DNA from 3 places in the Actinomadura sp. 9N215 genome. Region 2 is predicted to be linked to each of the others. Evidence: predicted binding sites of a transcription regulator. Region 2 holds the regulator's gene; each other region holds the start of a gene.

Region 1 (4,869 bases), on a different contig from region 2:
CGATCGCCGCGCGGGTCGCCGAGATGGCGTCCTCGAGGCGGTGCTTCTTCTCCTTCAGCTCCACCTCGGTGGCGGCGCCGACCCGCAGCACGCAGACGCCCCCGGCCAGCTTGGCGAGGCGCTCCTGCAGCTTCTCCCGGTCCCAGTCGGAGTCGGAGTTCTCGATCTCGACCTTGATCTGGTTGATCCGGGCGGTGATGTCGTCCGCGGAGCCCTCACCGTCGACGATGGTGGTGGCGTCCTTGGTGACGGTGATGCGGCGGGCGCGGCCGAGGTCCTCCAGGCCGATGGAGTCGAGCTTGAGGCCGATGGCCTCGCTGACGACCTGGCCGCCGGTGAGGGTGGCCATGTCGCCCAGCATCGCCTTGCGGCGGTCGCCGAAGCCCGGCGCCTTCACCCCGACGGACGTGAACGTCCCGCGGATCTTGTTGGCGACGAGCAGGGCCAGGGCCTCGCCCTCGACGTCCTCGGCCACCACGAGCAGCGGCTTCTTCGTCTGGGCGACCTTCTCGGCCAGCGGCAGGAACTCCTGCACGTTGGAGATCTTGCCGTCCACGATGAGCACGTAGGCGTCCTCCAGGACGGCCTCCATGCGCTCGGGGTCGGTCACCATGTGCGGCGACAGGTAGCCCTTGTCGAACTGGAGGCCCTCGGTGAACTCCAGTTCCAGGCCCATCGTGTGGGCCTCCTCGACGGTGATGACGCCGTCCTTGCCGACCTTCTCGAACGCCTCCGCGATCAGCTCGCCGATCTGCGGGTCCTGCGCGGAGATGGTCGCGACGTGCGCGATCTCGCTCTTCTCCTCGACCTCGCGGGCCGTCTTGAGGAGCTGGTCGGACACGTACTGGGCGGCCGCGTCGATGCCGCGCTTGAGCGAGAGCGGCGACGCGCCGGCCGCCACATTGCGGGTGCCCTCGCGGACCATCGCCTGCGCGAGGACGGTCGCCGTGGTGGTGCCGTCGCCCGCGATGTCGTTGGTCTTGGTCGCCACTTCCTTGGCGAGCTGGGCCCCGAGGTTCTCGTAGGGGTCCTCCAGCTCCACCTCGCGGGCGATGGTGACGCCGTCGTTGGTGATCGTCGGCGCGCCGAACTTCTTGTCGATGACGACGTTGCGGCCGCGCGGGCCGATCGTCACCTTGACGGCGTCCGCGAGAGCGTTGACGCCGCGCTCAAGAGCCCGGCGAGCGTCCTCCTCGAACTCCAGGATCTTCGCCATGCGGATACTCCTCTTCACGCGATCCGCCCCGACCGGCCCGCCGAAGGCGGCGCCGACCGGGGCGGGTGCATCACGTTCTCGGTGATTACTTCTCGATGACCGCGAGCACGTCGCGGGCCGAGAGAACGAGGTAGTCCTCGTTGTTGTACTTGACCTCGGTGCCGCCGTACTTGCTGTAGAGCACGACCTCGCCGACCTTGACGTCGACGGGGACGCGCTCGCCCTTGTCGTCGACGCGGCCCGGACCGACGGCAAGGACGGTGCCCTCCTGGGGCTTCTCCTTGGCGGTGTCCGGGATCACCAGGCCCGACGCGGTGGTGGTCTCGGCCTCAAGCGGCTGGACGACGATACGGTCCTCAAGCGGCTTGAGAACAACCTTGGTGGCGGTCGTCACGATCTGACCTCCCCTTCGATTGGTCCTCGGCCGGCCATGACCGGCCGGCCAGCACATGTGACAGAAGAGGCGACCCTGGACCGGCCTGTCGTCGCGGGTGCCAGACCGACCTTCGTCGCTGCTGGCACTCTCCCTCGGAGAGTGCCAGTCATGGAGACTATGCCGTGCCCGGTAAGCAGTCAACACGGACACGGACACGCCCGGCAGGCGTCCGCCCGCGTTCACCGCAGGCTAACTTCCCCACATCGGGCCGCTAACTTCCACCCATGGACATCGCGTCGTTCCGGGCCCTGCTCGGCCCGTCCGGCCAGGCGCTCCTCAGCGAGGCGGCCGGATTGGACGTGAGCGAGGACGGTCTGCTCGCCACGGCGTCCCGGCTTCGCGGACGGCACGATCCCGCGCTCGTGGCCGCGGCGCTCACGCAGGTGCGGTTGCGCGAGCGGGCGCGGGCGAAGTTCGGCGACGACGCCGTCCGCATGTACTTCACCCAAGCGGGCCTCGAACAGTCGACCCGCGGGAGTGTGGCATCGCACCGCGCACGCCGGTTCGCCGACCGGCTGCCCGGCGCGCGTGTGCTGGAACTGGGCTGCGGGATAGGGGCCGACCTCATCGCCCGAGCGCGCGCGGGCCTCGCCGGGGACGGTGTGGAACTCGACCCGTTGACGGCTGAAGTGGCGCGGGCGAACTTGGCCTCCCTAGGGCTGGACGGTCTCGCCTCTGTGCGTGTGGGCGATGCGACCAAGGAAGACCCTTGCGGGTTCGGTGCCGTCTTCGCCGATCCTGGACGGCGCACAGCGCGAGGCAGGGTCTTCGATCCCCGCTCTTATGAGCCGCCGCTGGATGTCGTCCTGGAAAAGGGCGGCCAGGTACCGGCTGCTTGCGTGAAGGTCGCGCCGGGCATTCCGCATGAGGCCGTCCCGGACGGGGCGGAAGCAGAGTGGGTCTCCGTGGGTGGGGACGTCAAGGAAGCGGCCCTGTGGCTTGGTGAACTCGCCGGGGACGTAGGTCGGCGAGCCACTCTGCTCTCGTCCGACACCGACCCGGACGTGTGGACGCTGACTCCGCAAGGCTTGGACGATCCGGACGTGCGCGCATGGGGCCGCTATCTGTACGAGCCTGACGGCGCCGTGATCCGCGCCCATCTGGTCGGTGAGGTCGCGGAGTTGGTCGGCGGCGGGCTCGCGGACCCGCACATCGCGTACGTCACGTCCGACGAGCTGCGTCCGACACCGTTCGCGTCCGCGTACGAGATCGAGGACGTGCTGCAGTTCTCGGTCAAGCGGCTGCGCGCGGAATTGCGCCGCCGCGGCGTCGGCGTGCTCACCGTGAAGAAGCGCGGCTCGGCGGTCGACGTCGACCGGCTGCGCCGCGACCTGGGCTTCGGCGGCCGTCGCCCGTCGCGCAGCACGTCGCGCGGCACGGCGGCGGAGCTGACGCTGGTGCTGACGCGCGTGGGACGAGACCCGGTCGCCCTCCTGACCCAACCCGTCCGCTAGCGCGGACCCGCCCGGAGCCGCGGGCGGCGGTGATCGAGTCCAAAGATCTTCCCGCGGACCGGCCGCGCCAAGGGGGGCCGGGCGACGCGCCACGTCCGGGCAAATCATCGGCGCTTTCCGGCATCGCGTTCACCAGAGATTGCGGGCGCGCGGCAAGGCCGTAACACGACGCGGAAATCGGCGCCCTCGGATCTGACGGCCGGAAAACACCAAGTCAGGTTCAGCGACCGGGACTTCGGCGCTCCCGAATGCGCCATGGAAATGGCCGGACGCCCGCCGGACGGCATGACGATCCGCGGCCGCGTGTCGGCTAGGCCGCGGGCCTCCGCGGTCCGCCAACTACCGATGTCGACCGAGATGTACGGACAGAACACCGCCCCGGGACGGCGTCTCCCACGTCCGCCCGCACCGCTCATCACCACCAACGGAACGATTGCCGCAAACCGGAAAAAAGCCGTACTGCCGGAGAACTCTCACAATTTGCCCCAGCCGGGTAACAGGCACATTACACCGAACTCACAATGTTCTCTGCTCCCCGTTAAAGCGGCCGCCCGCACGCACTACAGTGGCCTCTCCAGAGATTCATTGCCGTGCGTCATTTCGTCGCGCCGGCACACGAAGGAGCATCGGGTGGAAACGAATCACAACTTCCTGCAGACGGGGGGTCAACCGGTCTCGGATCGGATGCGGGAGTTGCTCGCCCGTGCGGCGCAGGACCACGTCTATGAACAGCGCTCACAGGGTCAGGTCCTCGACGAGATTCGGCAGCGGCTCGAAGGGATGGAGTGGCTGCTCCGCGAGGTCCGCGAGCGGGAGCTCAGCGGGCTGACCGGGCAGATCGAGACCGTCCGCGGGCAGGTCGACGAGCTGTCCGGCAAGCCCCCCGAATGGGCCGAGGGGCTGGCCGAGCACATCGAGGCGTTCGGCGAGCGGGTCAAGCCCGTCGCCGAGCTGCCCGCGCTGTGGGCCGACGTCGGCGTCGTCGCCGAGAACGTCGACGAGGGCCTGGCCCGCATCCAGTCCGTCCTCGACTCCGCGCAGCAGATCACCGACGCCACGCAGCAGGCGTCGCAGCGCATGGACGAGATGACCAAGCGGCTCGACAAGCTCCAGGGCAGCATGGAGGCCGCGTCCGTCCGGTTCAACCGGCTCGACAAGTCACTGGCGGAGCTCGGCCACCGGTCCGAGCGGCTCGAACACTCGATCAACGGCGTCACGGCGCGGGTCGACCAGGCGCTCGGCGAGATGGCCGAGCGGATGGAGCAGGGCCTGGAGGCGGTCAACGGCCGCGTCGAGGGCGTCGGCGGACGGCTCGACGGCCTCGACGGGCGGCTGGACGGCGTCGACGGCCGCCTCGAAGGCCTGTCCGGCAAGCTGGACGGCCTGGACGGCAGGTTCGAGGGCATCGACGGCCGCATCGACGGCGTCGGCGAGCGGATCGCCCGGCTCCCCGCCACGCTGGAGATCGCCGAGGTGCACCGGCTGCTGAGCGAGCTCGCGCAGCGTCCGGCGGCCGACCACAGCGACCGCTTCGACGCGCTGGAGAAGCACCTCGCCGAGGCCGTCGACCCGCTGATCGAGGAGCTGCGCGCCCGGCCGGACCGCGACGAGGTCAAGGCCACGATGTCGCAGATCGCCGAGACGGCCTACAGCGACGTCGCCAAGCGCATGGACGAGTTCTCCCGCCGGTTCGAGGACGTGCACGACGACGTCCGCAAGCGCATCGAGGGCATCCACGAGGAGGTCGCCAAGCGGGTCGACGG
Region 2 (4,869 bases):
ATGGCCGACCGCTACCTCATCGCGGACGAGCTGCTGACCGCGCAAGGCCTGCACTGGTACGAGATCTCCAACTGGGCCGCCGATCCCACCGCCGTCTGCCGCCACAACATGCTGTATTGGACGGGAGCCGACTGGTGGGGCGTCGGGCCGGGCGCGCACAGCCACGTCGGCGGCACCCGCTGGTGGAACGTCAAACACCCCGCCGCCTACGCTGCCCGCCTCGCCGAAGCCAGAAGCCCCGCACACGCCCGTGAGGTCCTGGACGACGACGACCGGCGCATCGAACGCATCATGCTGGAACTGCGACTCGCCAAGGGTTGCCCCACCACCCTGCTGGACGACAAGGCCACCCGCAGAGCGATCGACGACGGCCTACTCGAACCCACCCCCTACGAACAAGGCCGGGCAGTACTCACCCTGCACGGACGCCTCCTAGCCGACGCCGTCGTCCGCGCCCTGACCTGACCCGGACCAACCCCAGAACCGGACCTGGACCAACCCCAGAACCGGACTTGGACCAACTCCAGAACCGGACTTGGACCAATCCTCAGGACAGGACTTGGACCAAACCCCAGCCGGGGCCACGGGTCGTGCGGCCGGAGGCGCCCAGCGCCGGAGGTCGCACGACCCGACGGGCGGAGGACCGTTTCCCGAGACGCGCCAGCGGCTCGGGAAACGGTTCACCGCCCGCTGACGGGGGTTCCAGGGGGTCGCCCCCCTGGGCTAACACGTCACGAAATCTATGAGTTCTTCCACGCGGCCTAGGAGCGCAGGCTCCAGGTCCGTGTAGGTGTTGACCGACCCCAGGATGCGTTTCCACGCCGCGCCCGTGTCGTCGTCCCAGCCGAGCTCGGCGACCACGCCTTCCTTCCACGGGATGCCGCGCGGGACGCGCGGCCAGGCGCGGATGCCGACCGACGCGGGCTTGACGGCCTCCCAGATGTCGATGAACGGATGCCCGGTGACCAGGACGTGCGGCGACGAGATCCGCGCCGCGATCCGGGACTCCTTGGAGCCGGGCACGAGATGGTCGACGAGGACGCCGAGGCGGCGGTCGTCGTCCGGGCCGAACTCCTCGACGATGGCGGGCAGGTCGTCCACGCCTTCGAGGTACTCCACGACGACGCCCTCGACCCGCAGGTCGTGGCCCCAGATCTTCTCGACCAGCTCGGCGTCGTGGACGCCCTCCACGTAGATGCGGCTCTCCTTGGCCACCTGAGCCCGCAGCCCTTGGACGGCCACGGAGCCGGACGCGGACCGCATCGGCCCGCTGGGCGCCGCGCTGGGCCGGACGAGCGTGACGGGCTTGCCGTCGATGAGGAAACCGGACTTGGTCAGCGGGAACACCCGCCGCTTGCCGAACCGGTCCTCCAGGGTGACGCCGAACTTGTCGCAGCCGACGACGGCGCCGCAGAAGCCACTGTCGGGGTCCTCGGCGACCAGCCCCGGTTCGGCCGGGACCTCCGGGATCTGGCCCTTCCGGGGCCTGCGCCAGTCGCCGGCCAGCACGTCGTTTCCGTATTTCTTACTCCGCACGGGTCCGCACATTAACCCGGCGAGGCGTCCACCCGGCGTCGTCCCTCGTCCCTCGGCGTGGCGCGTCCGGCGATCGCCGGGGTCCTCCGTTTCCGGGGCGGGCGCGTCCTACGGGAATGGGAGGCCGTGTCCGGAACGGATAGGATCGCGCAGCCGTGCGGCGAGCACCCGCGGGCACTCCAGAGTGGGGTCTCCGGGCCGTACACTTGGCACTCGGGAGTAAGGAGTGCCAGCGGCGTGGGGGCGCCGGCGGCACGGGCCCGGCGGGACGAAGGAGGTGACCAGGTGCTGGACGACCGGAAGCTCGCGGTCCTGCGCGCCATCGTGGAGGACTTCGTCTCCACCAACGAGCCGGTGGGCTCGAAGGCCCTGGCGGACCGGCACAACCTCGGCGTGTCCCCGGCCACCATCCGCAACGACATGGCGGTGCTGGAGGAGCAGGGGTACATCACCCAGCCGCACACCAGCGCCGGACGCGTCCCCACCGACAAGGGCTACCGGCTGTTCGTCGACCGGCTGTCCACGATCAAGCCGCTGTCGATCGCGGAGCGCCGCGCGATCGAGACGTTCCTGTCCGGCGCGTACGACCTCGACGACGTCGTCGGCCGGACGGTGCGGCTGCTCGCGCAGCTCACCCGGCAGGTCGCCGTCGTGCAGTACCCGTCGCTGACGCGCTCGTCGGTGCGGCACGTGGAGCTGGTCCCGGTCGCCGAGGGACGGCTGCTGCTCGTCCTGATCACCAACACCGGACGGGTGGAGCAGCGGGTCATCGAGTCCGGCGGCTCGGTGTCGGAGGAATCCATCGGGCACCTGCGGGCGTTGCTCAACACGTGCCTCGACGGGCTGGGCCTCGGCGACGTGCCGACCGCGGTCGCGGACCTGCCCGACAAGGTGGGCCCGGACGAGCGGCCGCTCGCGGCGGCGGTGCTGTCGGTGCTGCTGGAGACGCTCGTCGAGAAGCACGAGGAGAAGATCGTCTTCGCCGGTGCGGCCAACCTCGCCGCGGTGGACTTCTCGGCGAGCCTGAGGGAGGTTCTCGTGGCGCTCGAAGAGCAGGTGGTGCTGATGCGGCTGCTCGGCGAGACGGGCGACTCCTCTAAAGTTACGGTGCGGATCGGCACCGAGAACCCCGATCTGGGGCTCCGGTCGACCTCGGTCGTCGCCGCCGACTACGGCGTGGGCGACCTCACCCTGGCCCGGCTGGGAGTGCTCGGGCCTACACGCATGGATTACCCCAGCACGATGGGAGCGGTACGGGCAGTGGCACGCTACGTGGGACAGATCCTGGCGGGGTCGTAAGTGGCCAACGACTATTACGCGACCCTGGGCGTCCGGCGGGACGCCAGCGCCGACGAGGTCAAGAGGGCCTATCGCCGGCTCGCGCGGGAGCTCCACCCGGACGTCAACCCGGATCCGGAGACCCAGGACAGGTTCAAGGAGATCACCCAGGCGTACGAGGTCCTCTCCGACCCGAAGAAGCGGGAGATGTACGACCTGGGCGCGGACCCGTTCGCCCCCGGCGGCGGGGCGGGCGCGGGCGGCTTCGGCGGCGCCGGGTTCCCGTTCAGCGACATCATGGACGCGTTCTTCGGGACGGCGACGGCGCGCGGCCCCCGGTCGCGGGCGCGGCGCGGCCGGAACGCGACGCTGCGGGTGGAGCTCGACCTGAACGAGACCGCCTTCGGCACGACCCGGGAGCTGTCCATCGACACGGCCGTCGCCTGCACCGGCTGCGACGGGTCGGGCTGCGCGCCCGGCACCCACCCGGACACGTGCGAGACGTGCCACGGCCGCGGCGAGGTGCAGCAGGTCCAGCGGTCGTTCCTCGGCCAGGTCATGACGGCCCGGCCGTGCCCGGCGTGCGGTGGGTTCGGCTCGGTGATCCGCAACCCGTGCCCCGAGTGCTCGGGCGACGGCCGCGTCCGCACCCGCCGGACCGTCAAGGTCAAGATCCCGGCGGGCGTGGAGAACGGCATCCACATCCAGCTCGCCGGGGAGGGCGAGGTCGGCCCGGGCGGCGGCCCGCCGGGCGACCTGTTCCTGGAGATCGTGGAGAAGCCGCACGCGATCTTCGAGCGGGAGGGCGACGACCTGCACTGCACGGTCGAGATCCCGATGACGGCGGCGGCGCTCGGCACCAGCGTCACCATCGAGACCCTGGACGCCGCCGAGAGCATCGACATCAAGCCAGGCACGCAGTCCGGGCAGGTCATCACGCTGTACAACCGGGGCGTCCGGCACCTCAACGAGAGCGGGCGCGGCGACCTGATGATCCACGTGAACGTGGAGACGCCGAACCGGCTCGACGAGGAGCAGGAGGAACTGCTGCGGCAGCTCGCCGCGCTGCGCGGCGAGGAACGTCCGCCGGGCAAGTTCGCGCCGGGGCAGCGCGGCATGTTCTCCCGCCTCAAGGACGTCTTCAACCAGCACTGAAGAGCAGCGGCGGCGGCCTACGAGGAAGGCCGCCGCGGCACCTCGGAGCGTGGTGACTAGGGGGTGGGGCGCGCATGAGCCCGCCGGTGTTCCTCGCCGCGACGGACGCGCTGGAACGCGGCAGCGTCGTCCTCGACGGCCCCGAGGGGCGGCACGCCGCGACGGTGCGGCGGCTGCGGCCCGGCGAGCGCGTCGACCTCACCGACGGCGCGGGCCTCCTCGCCGAATGCGTCGTAGCCGACGCGGGCCGCGCGTCCCTCACGCTGGACGTGCTGGCCCGGCGCCGGCAGCCGCCGCCCTCGCCCCGCATCGTGGTCGTCCAGGCGCTCCCGAAGGGCGACAGGGGCGAGCTGGCCGTCGAGACGATGACCGAGGCCGGCGTGGACGAGATCGTCCCGTGGTCGGCGGCGCGGTGCGTCACGCAGTGGCGTCCCGAGCGCCGCGAGAAGGCCCTCGGACGCTGGCGCGGCGCCGCCCGCGAGGCCGGCAAGCAGGCGCGGCGCAGCCGCCTCCCGGAGGTCGCCGGGCTGGCGTCCACCGGTGACGTGGCCGGACGGGTCGCCGCGGCGTCCCTCGCGCTCGTGCTGCACGAGGACGCCGACGCGCCCCTCAGCGCCGTGGAGCCGCCCGCGGAGGGCGACATCGTGGTCGTGGTGGGTCCCGAGGGCGGGATCACGGAGGAGGAGCTTGAGCGCCTCGCCGGGGCGGGCGGGCGTCCCACCCGGCTCGGGCCGACCGTGCTGCGGACGTCGACGGCCGGGGTGGCGGCGGCCGCCGTCCTCCTGGCGAAGACCGGCCGCTGGTGAAACCGCGAGTCCGCCGGTGAGGGCGGGGAGTCGGTGAGGGCGGGCCGACGCGCCGTCCGTCAGGAGCCGCCCGCGGAACCGGTGTCCTGCCCGG
Region 3 (4,869 bases), on a different contig from region 2:
GACGCCCGGGCGTGGCCTGCACGAAACGGAACGTACCTCGCGGCGGCACGACCGGGAAGCCCTCTGCGAGAACGGCGGCCGTGGATCAGGTGATCTCTTTGGCCTCGTGCAGGTTCATGTCCATCACGATGGCCGTCATGACGGCCATGGTCCGCAACGGCTCGGGAACCGGGTCGAAGATTTCCACGGCGTACTTGTCGGCCGTCGTCAGCAGGTGCGTGGCGAGGCCGGCCCATTTCTTCCGGACGTGGGCGACCTTGGCCCCGTCAGTGTCGGTCACCTCGAAGTTGTTCCGCGGGACGTCCACCCCGACGGCGCCGATCAGGGTTCCGTCGCCGTCGTAGACGACGTAGCGGCGCCCGACCCGTTCGGTGACGAACGAGCCGAAGGCATCGCCATCCGGGTTGAGGATCTCGGTGTATTCCCGTCCGCGCTGTTTGTCGACGATCAGGATGGGGTCTCCGCCGGGCGTCGTCAGGATCACGGCCCGGGCGTCCAGGTTCGATTTGCCGCCGAGCACGCCACGCATGTCGGCGCGGCCCTGGTCGTCCGTGGGCGCCGCGATGGCGAGGACGACGCCGTCCCCGTCGAGCACCTTGTACCGCGATTTGGCGAACGGGCCCCGCCGGGGCTGTTCGACCTTGAGCACCGGGGAGCTGAACACTTCGTTCACGTGTTCTCCTGCCTCAACGGCCGCGCTCGCGGCCTCGCTGTTCACCGTCCCGGCGCGTCGGCACCCTGCGGTGCGCCGCGCCGCCCAAGCGGCGATCCTGCCAAGCCCGGCCCCTCAGCGGAAGCACCTTCCGGGAGCCGACCGCCCCGCCGACCGCCGCGCCGGGCGCTGGTCGCCGGGCTGACCTGCGCAGGCGACGTCGACCATGACGTCCGGGAAACGGACTTGTGTCCGCCGGGAGCCTGCATCCGGGCATCCGGGCATCAAGGTGACAGGCCGTCCAGGAAGTTCGGTACGTCCTTTCCCTCGTACAACATCAGGTCGAGGCCGATCGGCGCCGCCACGACGAGGATTCGCAGCGGGTCGGGCACCGTGCTGAAGAACGTCACCGCATAGCGGTCCGCGGTGGTCAGCAGTTCGGTCGCGGCGCCCTTCCATTTCTTGTCCACCTGCGCGACGTGGGCGCCGGCGTTGTCGAGCACCTTGAACTTCCTGGCGGTCTTGTTGCCTTCCAGCCGTCCGACAGGCTGTTCCGATGCGTCGAGCAGTACGTATCGCCATTGGTAGCCGTCCTGCCGGATCGAACCGTGCAGGGCGCCGTCCGGTGTGCTGACCCATGTCGCGCGGGTGGTCTTCGGTCGTTCGATCACCAGAACCGGTGTGCCCTGGGTGTTCTCCACCAGGACGGTCCGCTGGTCACTGCCGTCGAACAGCACGGCTCGCCACGCCTGGCGCTTGAGCGACACGAAGCGCTCCTCCGCTTTGGCCAGCAAGGTGCCGCCCGCGTCGAACACCTTGTACTGGGACTTTGCGGAGGGGACGCGGCGCGGCTGCTCGATCCTGAGCACGGGAGAACTGAAGAGATCGCTCACAGGTCCTCTTTACGCTGTCCGGCGGCTTGGACGTCCGGGCTGCGGGACGGGGCGGGCGGTGCCGCGGCCGGCCGTACACCCTGATCATCTTGTCTGACGTGCGAGCGGGAAGGCGGGTTCGCCCACGGACGCGCAAAAGGACGAACGAACGGACGAAGGGACGGCCCGTGGAGGGCCGTCCCTTCGCACATGCGCGCCGAGTCGGACGCGAGGACCTGATCGGGTCGGATCAGAAGTCCATGCCGCCGGCGTCGGGCATGCCGCCCGCCGGGGCCGGGTTCTTCTCGGGCTTCTCGGCGATGACCGCCTCGGTGGTCAGGAACAGCGCGGCGATCGACGACGCGTTCTGCAGCGCGGACCGGGTCACCTTGGCCGGGTCGAGGATGCCCGCGTCGAACATGTTGGTGTACTCGCCGGTCGCGGCGTTGAGGCCCTCACCCGGGGTCAGGTTGCGGACCCGCTCCACCACGACGCCGCCCTCGAGGCCGGCGTTGACGGCGATCTGCTTCAGCGGCTCTTCAAGAGCGCGCTTGACGATGTTCGCGCCGGTGGCCTCGTCGCCCGAGAGCTCCAGCTTGTCGAACGCCTTGATACCGGCCTGCAGCAGCGCGACGCCGCCGCCGGGGACGATGCCCTCCTCAACCGCGGCCTTCGCGTTGCGGACGGCGTCCTCGATGCGGTGCTTGCGCTCCTTGAGCTCCACCTCGGTCGCGGCGCCGGCCTTGATGACCGCGACACCGCCCGCGAGCTTCGCCAGGCGCTCCTGGAGCTTCTCGCGGTCGTAGTCGGAGTCGGTGTTGTCGATCTCGGTGCGGATCTGGTTGACCCGGCCCGCGATCTCGTTGGCGTCACCGGCGCCGTCCACGATGGTGGTCTCGTCCTTGGCGATGACGATCTTGCGCGCCCGGCCGAGCATGTCGACCGAGGTGTTCTCCAGCTTGAGGCCGACGTCCTCGCTGATGACCTGGCCGCCGGTGAGCGTGGCGATGTCGCCCAGCATGGCCTTGCGGCGGTCGCCGAAGCCCGGGGCCTTCACGGCCACGGACTTGAAGATCCCGCGGATCTTGTTGACGACCAGCGTGGCCAGGGCCTCGCCCTCGACGTCCTCCGCGATGATCAGCAGCGGCTTGCCGGACTGCATGACGCCCTCGAGGACGGGCAGCAGGTCCTTGTTGGCCGACACCTTGCCCTGAACGATCAGGATGTACGGGTCTTCGAGAACCGCCTCCATCCGCTCGGGGTCGGTCACGAAGTAGTGCGAGATGTAGCCCTTGTCGAAGCGCATCCCCTCGGTGAGCTCGAGCTCCAGACCGAAGGTCTGGCTCTCCTCGACCGTGATGACGCCTTCCTTGCCGACCTTGTCCATCGCCTCGGCGATCATCTCGCCGATCTGCGGGTCGCCGGCGGAGATGGAGGCCGTGGAGGCGATCTGCTCCTTGGTCTCCACGTCCTTGGCGAGCTTGGACAGCTCCTCGCTGACCCGCTCCACCGCGGACTCGATGCCCCGCTTCAGGGACATCGGGTTCGCGCCGGCCGCCACGTTCCGCAGGCCCTCGCGCACCAGCGCCTGGGCCAGGACGGTGGCGGTGGTGGTGCCGTCACCCGCGACGTCGTCGGTCTTCTTGGCGACCTCCTTGACGAGCTCCGCGCCGATCTTCTCCCACGGGTCCTCGAGCTCGATCTCCTTGGCGATCGACACACCGTCGTTCGTGATCGTGGGGGCGCCCCACTTCTTCTCCAGCACGACGTTGCGACCCTTGGGACCAAGGGTCACCTTGACGGCGTCGGCGAGCTGGTTCATGCCGCGCTCAAGACCGCGGCGGGCCTCCTCGTCGAACGCGATCATCTTTGCAGCCATAGGCTCCAGTCCTCCCGGAACAAGGTGGCTTAGACGGATCGAGCCGACGCCCGCGACGGACGGCCCCCGCCGACGACTGCCATTCCGCCGCCGAACTGAGGCCTCATCGCCCCGACCCAGACTGTGAAGTTGTCACTCTCCACAGCAGAGTGCCAACCGTTTGTTTAGCACTCTACCCTGCCGAGTGCAAGCGCCGCGCATCGTCGTCCACGGAACCGTCACCAGCCTGCCCCGACCCGTTCCCACCTGCGTCGGTGCCTCGTTTGGGCGTGTCAGGGGGGTGCCGCAGTGATCCACTGTGTGCGGCCGTCCGCCGGTATTCGCGGTACAGCTGCATTAATGCGCTGGTTCATGATCTCGTCGTCGCCGTCGATGCAGTGAGCATAGGTGCTCCGCAGCATGGCCACCGAGTGCCCAGCGCGAGCCGCCACGTTGGCGGCCGGCACACCGCCGTTCAGCCAGAGCGACAGGCATGCGTGGCGCAGGTCGTACAGCCGTTTGGCGAGGGGCGCGGCGAACTGCGCGGCGGTCAGGACGTGTTCGCCAGCTCGCCGCCAGACCGACTCGTAGCTGACCGGCGCGCGGCGATTGCCGCGCTGACTGCGGAACAACCGGCCGTCTTCGGCCGCGGTCCGAGCCAGCGGAACACCGAGTGTCGTCGCATGATCGACTTGGCCGCCGCCGGTTTTCCGTCCAAGTTGACCGCCATGCCGTCGGGGGTATTGCGCAACACCGCCGGGTCTTCCAGATCGGCCACGGGACGGATGACATGCTTGCCGAATTGGGCTGTTTTTGGATTACGGGGCGGCGGTGCCCGGGCCGGGCATCGCGCCATGTCCGCCGGTCCGCTCCGACCGGTCGCCACGGGTCGCGGCGCCGTTCTCAGTAACTGGGATTGCTGCCCTTCTTGAAAGCCTGCGCCACCATCTCCCGAACTTGTCGCCACAGGTGGCGATAGTTGGATGCGTCCAAGCCCTCGGCTCGAAAGACCGCCTCTGCGAACGAGTCCACGTTCGTCGGTGGTGAAGCGCGAAGCGCGGCCTGGTCCGTCGGGTCCAGACAAAACCCGAGACGAACGCACAGGTCATCAAGTAGGAAGCCGACATCCTTAGAAGTGAGCTTGGGAGTGTCCATGCGTTCTATGTTGGCCCACCGGCGCGGCAGGGCCAGAAAGGTCACGGGGGCCGCCGGACTTCACGCGTCTACAGTCCCCGGCAACGGTCGGGCCCTTGTCGGCTGCTCCACCGTCGAGAGATGATCGCCGCGAGCAGACGGAGGCGGGAATGTCAGTGATCGCACTCATGGCCGAGACAAGTCCGTCCCGTCCTACCGCGGGTGGCTGGCAGACGCTTCTTTTTGGTCTCGTGTTCTCCGCGATCGGCATCCCGCTCGCGACCAACTACCGCGGATTCCTGGATCGCTGGGCCCGAGGCCAGCCCGCCGTTCCGGCCAGCCTGAAGAAGCTG

Evidence for each region. Region 2 encodes HrcA, which represses chaperone genes, less so after heat shock. Its sites were predicted from a motif close to TTGGCACTCTCNNNNNGAGAGTGCCAA; they were not measured.
Region 1: groES (co-chaperone GroES) is a predicted target of HrcA. The motif match lies at 1,732-1,758, and genes of this name have one in related genera.
Region 3: groL (chaperonin GroEL) is a predicted target of HrcA. The motif match lies at 3,533-3,559, and genes of this name have one in related genera.

Annotation. Positions count from the first base shown of each region.
Region 1 covers NZ_JBIRBA010000056.1:5,029-9,897, forward strand. Annotated here, with positions in the region: gene groL (chaperonin GroEL) at 1-1,216, opposite strand, end outside; gene groES (co-chaperone GroES) at 1,302-1,613, opposite strand; gene ACH34T_RS44015 (SAM-dependent methyltransferase) at 1,877-3,106, shown strand; gene ACH34T_RS44020 (hypothetical protein) at 3,737-4,869, shown strand, end outside.
Region 2 covers NZ_JBIRBA010000008.1:59,799-64,667, forward strand. Annotated here, with positions in the region: gene hemW (radical SAM family heme chaperone HemW) at 1-465, shown strand, start outside; gene ACH34T_RS15515 (DUF3097 domain-containing protein) at 724-1,536, opposite strand; gene hrcA (heat-inducible transcriptional repressor HrcA) at 1,822-2,835, shown strand; gene dnaJ (molecular chaperone DnaJ) at 2,836-3,969, shown strand; gene ACH34T_RS15530 (16S rRNA (uracil(1498)-N(3))-methyltransferase) at 4,044-4,775, shown strand; gene ACH34T_RS15535 (hypothetical protein) at 4,835-4,869, opposite strand, start outside.
Region 3 covers NZ_JBIRBA010000007.1:1,166-6,034, forward strand. Annotated here, with positions in the region: gene ACH34T_RS13645 (hypothetical protein) at 1-22, opposite strand, end outside; gene ACH34T_RS13650 (phospholipid scramblase-related protein) at 86-673, opposite strand; gene ACH34T_RS13655 (phospholipid scramblase-related protein) at 937-1,467, opposite strand; gene groL (chaperonin GroEL) at 1,775-3,403, opposite strand; gene ACH34T_RS13665 (hypothetical protein) at 3,676-4,014, opposite strand; gene ACH34T_RS13670 (hypothetical protein) at 4,286-4,537, opposite strand.